DNA from 2 places in the Bradyrhizobium sp. U531 genome. Region 1 is predicted to be linked to the other one. Evidence: predicted binding sites of a transcription regulator. Region 1 holds the regulator's gene; the other holds the start of a gene.

What was found. Region 1 encodes PhoB, which activates phosphate uptake and scavenging genes when phosphate is short. Its sites were predicted from a motif close to TGTCATNNANCTGTCAT; they were not measured.
Region 2: QRQ56_RS31835 (YdcH family protein) is a predicted target of PhoB. The motif match lies at 4,086-4,102, and genes of this name have one in related genera.

The regions. Positions count from the first base shown of each region.
Region 1 is NZ_JASVEN010000017.1:10,025-17,679, reverse strand. It holds gene pstC (phosphate ABC transporter permease subunit PstC) at 1-491, shown strand, start outside; gene pstA (phosphate ABC transporter permease PstA) at 496-1,347, shown strand; gene pstB (phosphate ABC transporter ATP-binding protein PstB) at 1,344-2,162, shown strand; gene phoU (phosphate signaling complex protein PhoU) at 2,174-2,890, shown strand; gene phoB (phosphate regulon transcriptional regulator PhoB) at 2,913-3,620, shown strand; gene QRQ56_RS38085 (GcrA family cell cycle regulator) at 3,864-4,376, opposite strand; gene QRQ56_RS38080 (aspartate aminotransferase family protein) at 4,834-6,042, shown strand; gene argF (ornithine carbamoyltransferase) at 6,042-6,977, shown strand; gene QRQ56_RS38070 (Hsp33 family molecular chaperone) at 7,147-7,655, shown strand, end outside.
Region 2 is NZ_JASVEN010000009.1:225,018-232,672, forward strand. It holds gene QRQ56_RS31825 (sensor domain-containing protein) at 1-2,404, opposite strand, end outside; gene QRQ56_RS31830 (NAD(P)/FAD-dependent oxidoreductase) at 2,607-3,710, shown strand; gene QRQ56_RS31835 (YdcH family protein) at 3,820-3,999, opposite strand; gene QRQ56_RS31840 (YdcH family protein) at 4,331-4,537, shown strand; gene QRQ56_RS31845 (hypothetical protein) at 4,647-4,862, shown strand; gene QRQ56_RS31850 (hypothetical protein) at 4,964-5,215, shown strand; gene QRQ56_RS31855 (GGDEF domain-containing protein) at 5,218-5,940, opposite strand; gene purE (5-(carboxyamino)imidazole ribonucleotide mutase) at 6,082-6,570, shown strand; gene QRQ56_RS31865 (5-(carboxyamino)imidazole ribonucleotide synthase) at 6,567-7,655, shown strand, end outside.

The DNA.
Region 1 (7,655 bases):
TGCCCGTGCTGGGCGCGATCTTCGCAGGTCCCCCGTCCTATCTCAGCACGTTCAACGCCGCGCTGATCCTTGCCATCATGGTGCTGCCCTTCATCACCTCGATCTCGGTCGACGTGTTCAAGACGGTGCCGCCGGTCCTGAAGGAGGCCGCCTACGGCGTCGGCTGCACCACATGGGAAGTCGTCCGCAGCGTGGTGATCCCCTACACCCGCGTCGGCATCATCGGCGGCGTCATGCTGGCGCTGGGCCGCGCGCTCGGCGAGACGATGGCGGTGACCTTCATCATCGGCAACTCGTTCCGCATCTCCTCATCGATCTTCGCGCCGGGCACCACGATCTCGGCGGCGATCGCATCCGAGTTCGCCGAGAGCGACGGCCTGCACCAGTCCGGCCTGATCCTGCTCGGCCTGTTGCTGTTCGTGCTGACGTTCTTCGTGCTGGCCGCCGCGCGGCTGATGCTGATGCGGCTCGACAAGAAGGCGGGGAAGTAACGCCATGGCGCTCAATCCGATCTATTCGCGTCGTCGCCGCAAGGACATCGTGATCCGCGGGCTCTGCTTCGCCGCGGCCGCCTTCGGCGTCACCTGGCTCGCGCTGATCCTGATCACGCTGCTCTACAACGGACTCGCCGGCCTGAACCTCGAGATCTTCGTCGCCGATACGCCGCCTCCGGGATCGACCGAGGGCGGCCTGCGCAACGCGATCGTGGGTTCGATCATCATGACCTTGATCGGCGTCGGCATCGGCGCGCCGCTCGGCCTGTTCGCCGGCACCTATCTCGCCGAATACGGCCGCAACGACAAGCTGACCTCGGTGATCCGCTTCATCAACGACATCCTGCTCTCGGCGCCCTCGATCATCATCGGCCTGTTCATCTATGGCGCGGTGGTGGTGCCGATGCGCGGCTTCTCCGCGATCGCGGGCGCGCTGGCGCTCGCCGTCATCGTGATCCCGGTCGTGCTGCGCACCACCGAGGACATGCTGCTGCTGGTGCCGAATCCGCTGCGCGAGGCAGCCTCGGCGCTCGGCCTGCCGCGCTCGCTGGTGATCAAGCGGATCGCCTATCGCGCGGCCCGGTCGGGCCTCATCACCGGCGTGCTGCTCGCCACCGCCCGCGTCGCCGGCGAGACCGCGCCGCTGCTCTTCACCGCGCTGTCGAACCAGTTCTTCAGCCTCGGCCTGAACAAGACGATGGCCAACCTGCCTGTCACCATCAACAACTTCGTGCAGAGCCCCTACGCCTATTGGAAGCAGCTCGCCTGGAGCGGCGCGCTGCTGATCACGCTCACTGTGCTTGCCCTGAACATTGGCGCCCGCATCATCGGCGCCGAGAGGACTGCAAAATGACCGATCTGTCCGTATCCGTGAGTTCGAACGCTCATCTGGCGTCGCATCCGCTGCCGGAAGCGCCCGCCAAGGTGACGGTGCGCAACCTCAACTTCTATTACGGTGAGCACCACGCGCTGAAGAACATCAACCTGACGCTCGGCGCCAACCGCGTCACGGCGTTCATCGGCCCGTCGGGCTGCGGCAAGTCCACCCTGCTGCGCATCTTCAACCGGATGTACGACCTCTATCCGGGCCAGCGCGCCACCGGCCAGCTGATGCTGGACCAGACCAACATCCTCGACCCCAAGCTCGACCTCAACCTGCTGCGCGCCCGGGTCGGCATGGTGTTCCAGAAGCCGACGCCGTTTCCGATGACGATCTACGAGAACATCGCCTTCGGCATCCGCCTCTACGAGAAGATTTCGAAGTCCGAAATGGACGGTCGCGTCGAGAAGGCGCTGCGCGGCGGCGCACTGTGGAACGAGGTCAAGGACAAGCTCAACGCCTCCGGCCTGTCGCTCTCCGGCGGCCAGCAGCAGCGCCTGTGCATCGCCCGCACCGTCGCGGTGCGCCCCGAGGTGATCCTGTTCGACGAGCCCTGCTCGGCGCTCGACCCGATCTCGACCGCCAAGGTCGAGGAGCTGATCCAGGAACTGTCCGAGAACTACACGATCGCGATCGTCACCCACAACATGCAGCAGGCGGCGCGCGTCTCCGACAAGACCGCCTTCATGTATCTCGGCGAGCTGATCGAGTTCGACGACACCAGCAAGATCTTCACGTCGCCGACCGACCGGCGCACGCAGGATTACATCACCGGCCGGTTCGGCTGAGGAGACGCAATATGGGTACCGAACATACCGCAAAGGCCTTCGACACCGACCTCCAGGAACTCACCCGCCTGGTCGCCGAGATGGGCGGCATCGCCGAGCGCATGATCGTCGATTCCGTCGACGCCCTGATCCGCCGCGATGTTCCGCTCGGCCAGCGCGTCGTTACCGTCGACGCCGAGCTCGACGCGCTGCAGAGGCGCATCGAGGAGCGTGCGGTGCTCACCATCGCCCGCCGCCAGCCGATGGCCGTCGACTTGCGCGAGATCGTCGGCGCCATGCGCGTTGCGACCGATCTCGAGCGCATCGGCGACCTCGCCAAGAACATGGGCAAGCGCGTCGCCGCGCTCGAGACCGATTTCCATCCGCTCAAGCTGTTCCGCGGCCTCGAGCACATGACCGACCTCGTGCAGCAGCAGGTCAAGAGCGTGCTCGACGCCTATGCCGCGCACGATCTGCCGGCTGCGATGGCGGTGTGGAAGGGCGACGAGGAGGTCGACGCGATCTGCACCTCGCTGTTCCGCGAGCTCCTCACCTACATGATGGAGGATCCGCGCAACATCTCGTTCTGCATCCATCTGATGTTCTGCGCCAAGAACATCGAGCGGATCGGCGACCATGCCACCAACATCGCCGAGACCGTGTTCTACATGATCGAGGGTCAGGCGATGACCGACAAGCGGCCGAAGGGCGACATGACGACCTTCGCCACGACGGTCCCCAATACCTGAAGACCTAAGGAGCCACGACCCGATGGGCGCACGCATTATGGTGGTTGAGGACGAGGAAGCTCTCACCGAGCTTCTCCGCTACAACCTCGAAGGCGACGGCTATGACGTCGAGACGGTGATGCGCGGCGACGACGCCGACACCCGGCTCAAGGAGCACATTCCCGACCTGATCGTGCTCGACTGGATGCTGCCGGGCCTGTCCGGCATCGAGCTGTGCCGGCGCCTGCGCACGCGGCCAGACACCAAGCAGCTGCCGATCATCATGCTCACCGCGCGCGGCGAGGAGAGCGAGCGGGTGCGCGGGCTCGCGACCGGCGCCGACGACTACATCGTCAAGCCGTTCTCGGTGCCCGAGCTGCTCGCGCGCGTGAAGGGCCTGCTCAGGCGCGCCAGTCCCGAGCGGCTCGCCACCGTCTTGGCCTATGGCGACATCGAACTCGACCGCGACAAGCGCCGCGTGGCGCGCTCGGGTCGGCCGATCGATCTCGGCCCGACCGAATATCGCCTGCTGGAGTTCTTCCTGGAGCATCCCGGCCGCGTGTTCTCGCGCGAGCAGCTGCTCGACAGCGTCTGGGGCCGCGACATCTACATCGACGAGCGCACCGTCGACGTCCATATCGGCCGCCTGCGCAAGCTGCTCAATCTCGGCCGCGAGCAGGACCCGATCCGCACCGTCCGCGGCGCCGGCTATGCGCTGGACGATCGTTTCGCGAAGGCGGAGCAGACGTAAGGGCGGGCGTGTTGTTGGTTCGCAGCTGCGGCCACGATCTCAGCTGTCATCCCGGGGCGCGCACAGCGCGAGCCCGGGATCCATAACCACAGGCCGTGGTTTGGCGAAGACTCGGTGTGACCATCTCGCGCAACAATTGCGCCCTGTGGTTATGGATCCCCGCGTTCGCGGGGATGACACCGAGTTGGTTGAGGCGCCGCCGAGTGACGGCTGCCGTCCTTGCAGTCAGCGAGATCAGCGACCTCAGCGCGGACCCGGCTTCGCCGGTGCGCGGCGGCGATCGGCGGCGGGCTGATACGCCACGCGCGAGTGCTGGGCGCAGTAGGGCAGGCCGGAGAGTGCCTTGCCGCCGCAGAAGAAGAAATCCGGGCTCGAGGGATCGCCGACCGGCCAGTGGCAGGTCGCCTCGTTCAATTCGAGCAGCGACAGCCGCTGGCTCATCGGCACGACGTTGTCGTAGGTAACGGGCTCGGCCTCGACTTCGACCTCGAAGGCCTGCGCCAGCGCGGTGTTGCCGCGGGCGATGGGGCGCGTCACCCGCATCATGTGCTGCGCGGGGCGCGCCTTGCGCGGTCGCGGCGCTGCCGATGAAGGGCTCTTGGCACGGCCGGACAAGCCGAGCCTGTGCACTTTGCCGATCACGGCATTGCGGGTCACATTGCCGAGCTCAGCTGCGATCTGGCTGGCCGACAATCCGGCCTCCCAGAGCTTTTTCAGCTGCTCGACGCGATCGTCGGACCAGGTCAAAACCGTCATTGCACCCTTTCCCTCGCCGCGCGGCTGCCATGCTGGCGCCCTTGCGGCGAATGCCTAAGCTTCGAAAAACCCGTGCCGCCAGAATCCCTTAAGGCTCGCCGGGCGTGTGACTGACGCCCGAACGTTTACGCCGGTACTTAAGGACTCTTGGGATCAGAACCGCTGCACGAGATGTCGTATCTGACAGCCCAAACGCTACAATATGGCGTGACTCACGCGCAAGAGTCCGCCGACTCGCTTCCACATGTTCCGTGGTGAAAAACCCGCAAAATCGCTACCGCAAGACTACGGAATCAGCGTTTCCCGAGGCTTTCCGGGTGGCATTGACACCCGTTTCACGGGGCATAAGATGGTCCCACGTGCCGCCCTTAAAAGGCGGCACGTTTCGTTTTCCGGGCCGGTCAATGGTGCGTTGCGCAATGCACGCGTCACACCGCCTCAACATCAAGTGACCGTCATGACTAACAGCGCAGCCCCGCATTTGCTCCCCGTTTTTGCCAGGGCCGACCTCGGTTTTGAGCGCGGCGAAGGCTGCTGGCTGATCGCGACCAATGGCGATCGCTATCTCGACTTCACCTCGGGCGTCGCGGTGAACGCGCTCGGCCATTGCCATCCGCATCTGGTCAAGGCGTTGCAGGAGCAGGCGACCAAGCTCTGGCATATGTCGAACCTGTTCCAGAGCCCGGACGGCGAGAAGCTCGCAAACCGCCTGTGCAACGAGAGCTTTGCGGACTTCGTGTTCTTCTGCAATTCCGGCGCCGAGGCGCTTGAGGGCGTGATCAAGCTGGTCCGCCATCATCACTCCTCCAAGGGGCACCCGGAGCGCTATCGCCTCATCACCTTCGAAGGCGCCTTCCACGGCCGCACGCTGGCGACGCTCGCCGCCACCGGCTCCGCGAAATATCTCGAGGGCTTCGGGCCGCCGATGGACGGCTTCGACCAGGTGCCGCATGGCGACATCGAGGCCGTGAAGAAGGCGATCGGGCCAGAGACAGCGGGCATTTTGATCGAGCCGATCCAGGGCGAGGGCGGCGTGCGTTCGGCGCCGCCGACGTTCCTCAAGGCATTGCGCCAGCTCTGCGACGAGAAGGGGCTGCTGCTCGCCTTCGACGAGGTACAGACCGGCATGGGTCGCAGCGGTGATCTGTTCGCCTATCGGCGCACCGGCGTCACGCCCGACGTGATGTCGCTGGCGAAGGCGCTCGGCGGCGGCTTCCCCATCGGCGCGATCCTGGCGACGTCGGAAGCGGCGGCCGGCATGGGCCCCGGATCGCACGGCTCGACCTTCGGCGGCAATCCGCTGGCGATCTCGGCGGCCAACGCCGTGCTCGACGTCATGCTCAAGCCCGGCTTCTTCGACCACGTGCAGAAGATGTCGCTGCTGCTCAAGCAGAAGCTCGCCTCCGTGATCGACCGCCATCCTGACGTCGTCAGCGAGGTGCGCGGCGAGGGCCTCCTGATCGGCATCAAGGCCGTGGTGCCCTCCGGCGATCTCGTCGCGGCCCTGCGCAACGAAAAGCTGCTTACGGTCGGCGCCGGCGACAATGTCGTTCGTTTCCTGCCGCCGTTGATCGTGACCGAGGCCGAGATCGAGGACAGCGTCATCAGGCTCGAGCGCGCCTGCACGGCGATCTCGTCCATACAGACCAAGCGGGCGGCAAGCTGATGAGCAAGTCCCCTGCCAAGGCGCCGAAGCACTTCCTCGACATCAACGAGCTGCCGCTGTCGGAGCTCAAGCGCATGCTCGCCGCTTCCTCCGCCATGAAGGCGAAGCAGAAGGCGCAGCAGCCGGTGCGGCCGCTCGAAGGCAAGACGCTGGCGATGATCTTCGAGCGTCCCTCGACGCGCACCCGCGTGTCGTTCGACGTCGGCATGCGCCAGCTCGGCGGCGAGGCGATCATGCTCACCGGCGCCGAGATGCAGCTCGGTCGCGGCGAGACCATCGCCGACACCGCGCGCGTGCTGTCGCGCTATGTCGACGCCATCATGATCCGCATCCTCAATCACGATGCGCTGTTGGAGCTTGCGGCCAACGCCACCGTGCCCGTCATCAACGGCCTGACGCGGCGCTCGCATCCATGCCAGGTGATGGCCGACCTCATGACCTATGAGGAGCATCGCGGGCCCATTGAGGGCAAGACGGTGGCCTGGACCGGCGACGACAACAACGTGCTGGCGTCCTGGGCGCATGCCGCCGAGCGCTTCAAATTCCAGCTCAACGTCGCCACCCCGCCGGAGCTCGCGCCGAAAAAGGCGATGCGCGACTTCATCAAGGCGACGGGCGCGCCGATCGTGCTCGGCACCGATCCGGAAACCGCCGTGAAGGGCGCCGATTGCGTCGTCACCGACACCTGGGTGTCGATGGGCGACAAGGAGGGCGAGCACCGCCACAACGTGCTCAAGCCCTATCAGGTCAACAGCAAGCTGATGTCGCTCGCCAAGCCCGATGCGCTGTTCATGCACTGCCTGCCTGCTCATCGCGGCGAGGAGGTCACCGACGAGGTGATCGACGGTCCGCAATCGGTGGTGTTCGACGAGGCCGAAAACCGCCTGCACGCGCAGAAGGGCATTCTGGCCTGGTGCTTCGACGCGGTGAAGTAGGCGGCTCTTATAGCCCGGATGGAGCGCAGCGAAATCCGGGTTCTCGACGCGGGTAACGACCTCCCCCGGATTGCGCTGCGCTCCATCCGGGCTACTTGGGCCGTCGTTCCGGTGACGGAATGCGAGCGCGCCTCTTTCATTTTGCACCGACCGACCCCAGATAACGCCCATGATTTCCCAATCCCCTGACATGAAGACCGGGTCCGAAGGCCCGGTCCGCGCGCCGTCCGCGGTTCCGATCGACGATGCCGTGCTGCCCTACGAGGTCGATGCGCTCGACGTGCGTGGCCGCCTGGTGCGCCTCGGGCCGGCGCTCGACGACATCCTGACCAAGCACGATTATCCCGCGCCCGTGGGCAAGCTGCTCGGCGAGGCCATCGTGCTGACGACGCTGCTCGGCTCGGCGCTGAAATTCGAGGGCCGCTTCATCCTGCAGGCCCAGACCGACGGCCCGGTGTCCTTCCTGGTGGTGGACTATCAGGCGCCGGATCGCCTGCGCGCCTATGCGCGCTTCGATGCCGAGCGCCTTGGCGAGGCCAAAGACTCCGGCACGCTGCTCGGCCACGGCCATCTCGCCATGACCATCGACCAGGGCCCCGACATGAGCCGCTACCAGGGCCTGGTCGCGCTCGACGGTGGCAGCCTCGAAGACGCCGCCCACGAATATTTCCTGCGCTC
Region 2 (7,655 bases), on a different contig from region 1:
ACGCCTGGAGATAGCTCAGCGAGGAGTATCCGCTGCCGAAATCGTCCATGGAGATGCGCACGCCGAGCGCCTTCAGGCGGCGCAGCAGCGCAAGGCCGCGGTCGAAATCCTCGATCAGCACGCCCTCGGTGATTTCCAGCTCGAGGCGGCCGGGTGCAAGGCCGGTCTCGATCAGGATCGAATGGACGAGGCCGACCACGTCGCCGTGCATGAACTGCGCCGGCGACAGATTGACCGCGACCTGGAGCGGCTTCGGCCAGGACGCCGCCTCGCGGCAGGTCTCGCGCAGGATCCACTCGCCCATCTCGACGATCAGGCCGCTTTCCTCCGCGATCGGGATGAACTCGGCCGGAGAAACCTGGCCGCGCACCGGATGCTGCCAGCGCGCCAAGGCCTCGAAGCCGATGATCTCGCTCTCGGCCACGCTGTGGCGGGCGACGCCTTGGGGCTGGAAGGCGAGCGAAAGCTCGCCGTTCTTGATCGCCATCGACAGGTCCTGGTGCAGCACGCGGCGATCGCGGATCTGCTGGTCCATCTCGGGCTGGTAGAGGCTGATCGTGCCGCGGGACTTCTGCTTGGCGCGGAACAGCGCCGCACCGGCATTGGCGAGCAGCGAGGCGCCGTCGGTGCCGTTGTGCGGGAATATCGCCATGCCGGTGGTAGCGCCGGCGCGGACGGCCCGGCCGTCGATCTGGAATTCCTCGGCGACGGCCTCGCCGAGGTGCTGCGCCAGGGCAAGACCCGCGTCCGGCTGCTTGCCGTCGATGATGAGGCCGAATTCGTCACCGGACAGGCGCGCCACCACGCCGCCGCGGGCGGAATCCTGAAGCCGCTGGGCCACCTCGATCAGGAGCTTGTCGCCGAGCGCATGGCCGAAGACGTCGTTGACCTCCTTGAGGCCGTCGAGGTCGACGCAAAGGACGGCGAATTCCTCGCCGGTGCCTTCGCAGGCCTCGATCATCTGGGTCAGCGCCTGGAGGAAGGCGGCGCGGTTCGGCAAATCGGTGAGGCCGTCGTGATAGGCCATGTGCGCCATGCGCGACTCGGTCTGCCGCCGGTCGGTGACGTCTTCGTGGGTCTTGATCAGATATTGCGGCTCGCCGCCGTCGCCGAGCACGGTGGCGCGGCGGGTCAGGAACAGCCGCAGGCCGTCCTTGGTCGAGATCGGGTGCTCCTCGGTGATCATCCCGCGTTTCTTGATCGCGGCCTCGTCGCGCGCGATGATCAGCTTGGCTTCCTTGGGATTGAAGATGTCGGACGCGGTCAGGCCCGTGGCTTCCTCGCGGCGGCGGTTGAGGATCGTCTCCGCGCTGCGATTGGCAAGCAGATAGCGGCCGTCCTTGACCTGCTCGACGATCAGCGCCACCGGGATGTTGTCGACCACGAGCTCGAGGAACTTCTTGGCGCTCTCCAGCTCCTTCGACAGCGAGCGGCGGTCGGTGATGTCCTCGAACACCAGCAGCAGGAATTCGGGCTTGTTGCTTTCGTTGCGGACCACGATCCGGATCGAGGCGACCATGCGCCGCTCGCCGGCGCGATCGACCTCGAATTCGTTGCGGAACTGACCGTCCGGGGAATCGAGCGCCGCCCGGTCGGTCGCCTCGATGCTGTCGGCCGAGGCGGACGCGAACAGCTCGCGCGCATTCTTGCCGACGACATGATCGCGCGAGAACCCCCAGAACCGCTCATAGGTGCTGTTGGCGAAGATATAGCGGCCGTCCTCGATATTCTTGGCGGCCACGCAGGCCGGAACATTGTCCAGCACCGTCTCGAGGAATTGCTTGGTCGAGGCGAGCTGCCGCGACAGCCGGCGCTGCTCGCTGACGTCGAGATGCGTCGCCACCGAGCCGCCGTTCGGCAGCACGAAATATTTCACCAGGATGGCCCGCCCGTCCGGCAGCTCCGTGATCAGGCCGTTGGTGCTGGCCGCCTTGTCGTAGAACTCGTCGTCGGAGACGCCGAGTACCCCGCGCTTGCGGCGCAGCTCGAGCAGCTCGTAACCGTTCATGTTGGCCCAGACATCCGCGCGCGTCAGGCCGTAGATCTCGAGATAGCGGTCGTTGCAGAAGATGATGCGCCGCTGCGCATCCGTCATCACCACGCCCTGATTGAGGTTGTTCATGGCGGAGGAGACAAAGGCGTTGCGCCGCAACTGCAAACGCCGGGTCCGGCGCAGCGAGGAATGGATCCACAGGGCGATCGCGGCCAGGAAGGCACAGACCACGATACCCGCGATCAGGACTTCCCAGACCACGTTGGGATCGAGCTGGCCGAGATAGCTCGGCGCGGCAAAGTTGTCCGAGAGCGCATAGGCGCGCGCAGGCGCAACCGTGCTGGCCAGGCACACCACGGCCTGCACAGCAATCGGAAGCGTGCTGCCCTCGTGCCAGTTCTTCTCAGCCATCAGCCACCCGCGATTTCAACGTCGGATTGTCTGGCTTCACGGGTTTGGATCGGGTAAACGCCTGTACGCGCAACAGAAAAATCTGACGTGAAATACGGCAATTGCCCTGACATGATAAATTCTTCCTTAACGGAAACCGGCCCCGCGCCGCTGTTTCCAGGCCGAATGCCACCGGCGCGTCCAGCGGACATCCTGCACAACCATGGATAAGGTCGATTCCATCGTCATCGGAGCGGGCGTGGTCGGGCTCGCCGTGGCCCGCAAGCTCGCGCAGTCCGGGCGCGAGGTCATCGTGCTCGAGGAGGCCGAGGCGATCGGCACCATCACCTCCTCGCGCAACAGCGAGGTGATCCATGCCGGCATCTACTACCGGGCCGGGAGCTGGATGGCGCGCATGTGCGTCGACGGCAAGCACGCGCTCTACCGCTACTGCGGCGAACGCGGCATCCCCCACAAGAATTGCGGCAAGCTGATCGTCGCGACCAATCCGAAAGAGACCGAGAAGCTGCAATCGATCAAGGCGCATGCCGAGGCCAATGGCGTGCTCGACATGCAGCTGCTCACGGGCGAGGCCGCACGTGCGCTGGAGCCGGCGCTCGCCTGCGATGCCGCGCTGCTGTCCCCGTCGACGGGCATCATCGACAGCCACGCCTATATGCTGTCGCTGCGCGGCGAAGCCGAGGAAGCCGGCGCAGCCTTCGCGTTTCACACCCCGATGATCCGCGCCAAGGCGGCGAACGGCGTGATCGAGGTCGAGGCCGGCGGCGAGGCGCCGATGACGCTGCAATGCAGCCTCCTCGTCAACGCCGCAGGGCTGTCGGCGACGAAGGTGGCGCGCAACATCGACGGCATGCCGCTGGACCGCATTCCGCCAGCCTATCTCGCCAAGGGAAATTACTTCAGCTGCAATGCCAAAGCGCCGTTCTCGCGCCTGATCTATCCGGTGCCCGAACCCGGCGGCCTCGGCGTGCATCTGACGCTGGACATGGCAGGGCAGGCGCGCTTCGGCCCCGACGTCGAATGGATCGAGACGATCGACTACGAGGTCGATCCGTCACGCTCCGAGCGCTTCTATCCGGCGATCCGCAGATACTGGCCGACGCTGCCCGACGGCGCGTTGATGCCGAGCTATTCGGGGATCCGGCCGAAGATCGTACCGCCCGCGGTGGCGACGCAGGACTTCCTGATGCAGGGCCCGCGCGATCACGGCGTTGCAGGGCTGGTCAATCTGTTCGGCATTGAATCGCCGGGACTGACGTCATCGCTCGCGATCGCAGATCACGTCGCCGAGCTCGCAGACATCTAAACCGCGCAAACATTTTTGCGTGGTGCACATCCAACAGCAGGGATGAGCGCATAGGCTCTCATCCCTGCTGGATAGGGTGCGGTCAACTCTACGCTGTTACGGGGGGTTACTAGTGGAGCGTGTCGCCGTGCCTCAGACGCTCGATCTGGTCCTTGACCATCAACTTCCGGCGCTTCAACTCAACAATTTGCAGGTCGTCTGTTGAAAGGTGCACGAGAGCGTCGTGCAATTCGTTTTCGAGAAGTTTGTGCTTCCGCTCCAATTCAACGAGATGTGCCTGAATTGTCATTCGAAACCTCCTCGGTAGGGTTGAACCTCAGGATTCGATCCGGACAAGGAAGTCTACATCACCGATTCGATCTGTCGATGGGTATCCGTCGTCGCAGTGTCATTTTTGAAATTTCATATGTAACGAAGCGTGAGTAAAGGAACCACGCGGGAAAAATCCATGATATCAATGCGCTTGCGTGGCACTTCGGCGATCCGCAGAAATATGTTGCTGGAGATCGGCGAGCGAGGGTCGCAGATCGCTTGCGATCACGCCGCGCAAGGACGATAATTTCCACAGGGCATCCACAGCCTTAGAGTCTCACGCCTATCGGTTTTCGGCCACCGCAGACATGACCAATGAAGACGAGCGTGAACTCGAATCCGAGCTCACCCGGTTGCAGCAGGAACACCGAGATCTCGATGCGGCGATCGATGCACTGCATCAATCGCCCGCCCCCGACCTGTTGCGGTTGCAGCGGCTGAAGAAGCGCAAGCTGTTGTTGCGCGACCGCATCGCGTTCATCGAAGATCAGATCACCCCGGACATCATCGCCTGATCCACAGGCCCGGCGCGCGGCCCCGCGATGCCGGATCGAATCCGCTTGACTCCAAAAGAACAAAATAAGAACATCCGGGTGTCCCCTACGAGACGCCGAGGAAACGCAGATGTCGACAGCCGCCCTTCTCGACAACAGCCATTATGAACAGGCCTGCGACCAGGCCATTGCGATGTGCGACGGCAATCTGCGGAGCACGATCAAGGCGTTGATCATGGCCAATGAATATCTGGAAGCCGAGCTCGAGGAATTGCACGCGGCGATCTCCGCCGGCTGCATCCCGGAGACGTCGCGCAGCAGGGCGCGGAGCAACAGCGCCGCCTGAGTTCGAGAGCGCGATGAGATCGCACTGTTATTTCAAGGCATGATCCTGTCGATGCTGACGCGGCCCTTCGTTTCCGGATCATGCTCCATCGGAGCAACGCCATGTCAGACGTGACCTATTACGTTGCAATGCCCTTCTTGATCGACGCCGACGGCTCGCCTGTCGCCGGCGCCGCGGAAGAATGCCAGAGTTCGACGGCCGCGTTACGGCGCGCCGAAATGCTGGCGCATGGTGCCGGCCACATCGGCGCGGTCGCGTTCAGCCGCAGCGGCGATCCCATGACCGGCGAGTTCGGCGACGCCACGCTGCTGCGCAAGTTCGGCAACGTGCCGGACGATCTGGCGACGCTGTAGGATCAGCTGCTGACAAGCCTGATCCGCGGCTCGTGCCGCCGATGCGCCTTGCGCACATACATGGCGGCATCGGCCTCCTCCAGCGCGCGGCCTGCATCGGAATGCGATCCCAGCAGCGCGACACCGGCGGATGCGCCCGCGGTCACGTGCTGGCCGCGAAACACGAAGGACAATTCGTCGACCGCCTGCTCGAAGATAGCCGCCTTCGCCTTGGCATCGGTCTCGCTGAGATTCCACAGCAGCATCGCGAACTCGTCACCTCCGAGACGTCCGACGACGTCGGAGGCGCGGATCTGCCGCGTCAGCGTGGCTGCAATCGCCTTCAGCACCTCATCGCCGGCGCCGTGACCGAACGAATCGTTGATCGGCTTGAGGCGGTCGACATCGAGCACGATCAGGGCCCCGCTGGCGCGGTAGCGCTTCATGTAGGCAATGGCGCGCGCGAGCTCGCGCTCGAAGCCGCGCCGGTTTGGAATCTCGAGCAGGAAATCGGTGTCGGCCGCGGCTTCCAGTTCCGCGACCCGGCGCTGCGCCTCCTTGAGCCTGGCCCGCAGGTCCCGGATCGTCGCCTTGGCGTCCCTGGCTGCGCCGTCGCCCGACGCGCCCCGCCGCGGCGGCTTCGCGGCAGGCTTGGTCTGTCGTCTGGAGACGGCTTTGGACCGGCCGGCGCTGGTTTTCCGGCCCTTTTTGGCCTTCGCAGCGCCTGCCCTTTTTGGTTTCTTCATGGGCATCCTGCTCAATGAAGGCTTGCGGGGATTCACCAAGACAGGATAGTGGATTTCCTTCTCCTTGCCACCGCCTTGCGAGCCGCCGGCCGGAACCGTTAATCTGGCCTATCCTTCTGTTTTTCGAGCACAATTATCGTCATGACCGCGCCGATCGCCATCATCATGGGAAGCCAGTCGGACTGGGACACGATGCGGCATGCCGCCGACACGCTTGCCGCGCTCGGCGTCGCCGCCGACACCCGCATCGTTTCGGCTCACCGCACCCCCGACCGGCTGTTTGCTTTCGCCAAGGGCGCCAAGGCCGCAGGTTACAAGGTCATCATCGCCGGAGCCGGAGGGGCCGCGCATCTGCCGGGCATGGCGGCGGCGCTGACCGAACTCCCGGTGTTCGGCGTTCCCGTCGAATCCAAGACGCTCAAGGGGCTCGATTCGCTCTATTCGATCGTCCAGATGCCCGCCGGCATCCCGGTCGGCACCCTCGCCATCGGCAAGGCCGGCGCGACCAATGCCGCCCTGCTGGCAGCGTCCGTCCTGGCCTTGTCCGACACGGCCCTGTCCGATCGCCTCGCCGCCTGGCGCAAGGCGCAGACCGAAGCCGTTGCCGAGCGTCCGGAGGACAAGGCGTGACTGACGCAAAGCAGGTCAAGCTGAAGCCTGGCGATACCATCGGAATCCTCGGCGGCGGACAATTGGGGCGGATGCTGGCGATGGCCGCGGCGCGGCTCGGCCTGCGCTGCCAGATCTTCTCGCCCGATCCGGACTCGCCGGCCTTCGATGTCGTCCTGAACGCGACCTGCGCCGAATATGCCGATGTCGAAGCGCTCGAACTGTTCGCCGGCGACGTCGACGTCATCACCTACGAATTCGAGAACGTTCCCTCGGCTGCCGCGATGGTGCTGGATGCCCGCCGTCCGGTGCTGCCCAATCGCAAGATCCTCGAGACCACCCAGGACCGGCTCGCCGAGAAGGATTTCGTCACCCGCCTCGGGATCGGTACCGCGGCCTATGCCGATGTCACCTCGGTAGCCTCGCTGCGCGAGGCGATCGTCAGGATCGGACTTCCGGCCGTGCTGAAGACCCGCCGCTTCGGCTATGACGGCAAGGGCCAGGCCATCATCCGCGAGGGTGACGACATCGCGAAAGTGTGGACCAGCCTCGCCACCAAATCGGCGATCCTGGAAGCCTTCATCCCCTACGAGCGCGAGATCTCCGTGATCGCCGCGCGCTCGGCCACGGGCCAGGTCGAGTGCTTCGACGTCACCGAGAACGAGCACCGCGACCACATTCTGAAAATATCCCGCGCGCCCGCCCCGATTCCCGATGCGCTCGCCGAGGAAGCGCGCAGCATCGCCGGCAAGATCGCAAGCGCGCTCGACTATGTCGGCGTGCTCGCCGTCGAGATGTTCGTGCTGGCGAACGGCACAGGGCCGAAAGTGCTGGTCAACGAGATCGCCCCGCGCGTGCACAATTCCGGCCATTGGACGCTCGACGGCGCGTCCGTCTCGCAGTTCGAGCAGCACATCCGCGCCATCGCCGGCTGGCCGCTCGGCAAGCCCGTGCGCCACGGCGAGGTCGTCACCATGACCAACCTGATCGGCGACGAGATCAACGATTACGAGAACTGGCTGAGCGTACCGGGCGCAACCGTGCACATCTACGGCAAGGGCGCGCCGCGCCCGGGCCGCAAGATGGGCCACGTCACCGAAGTCAGG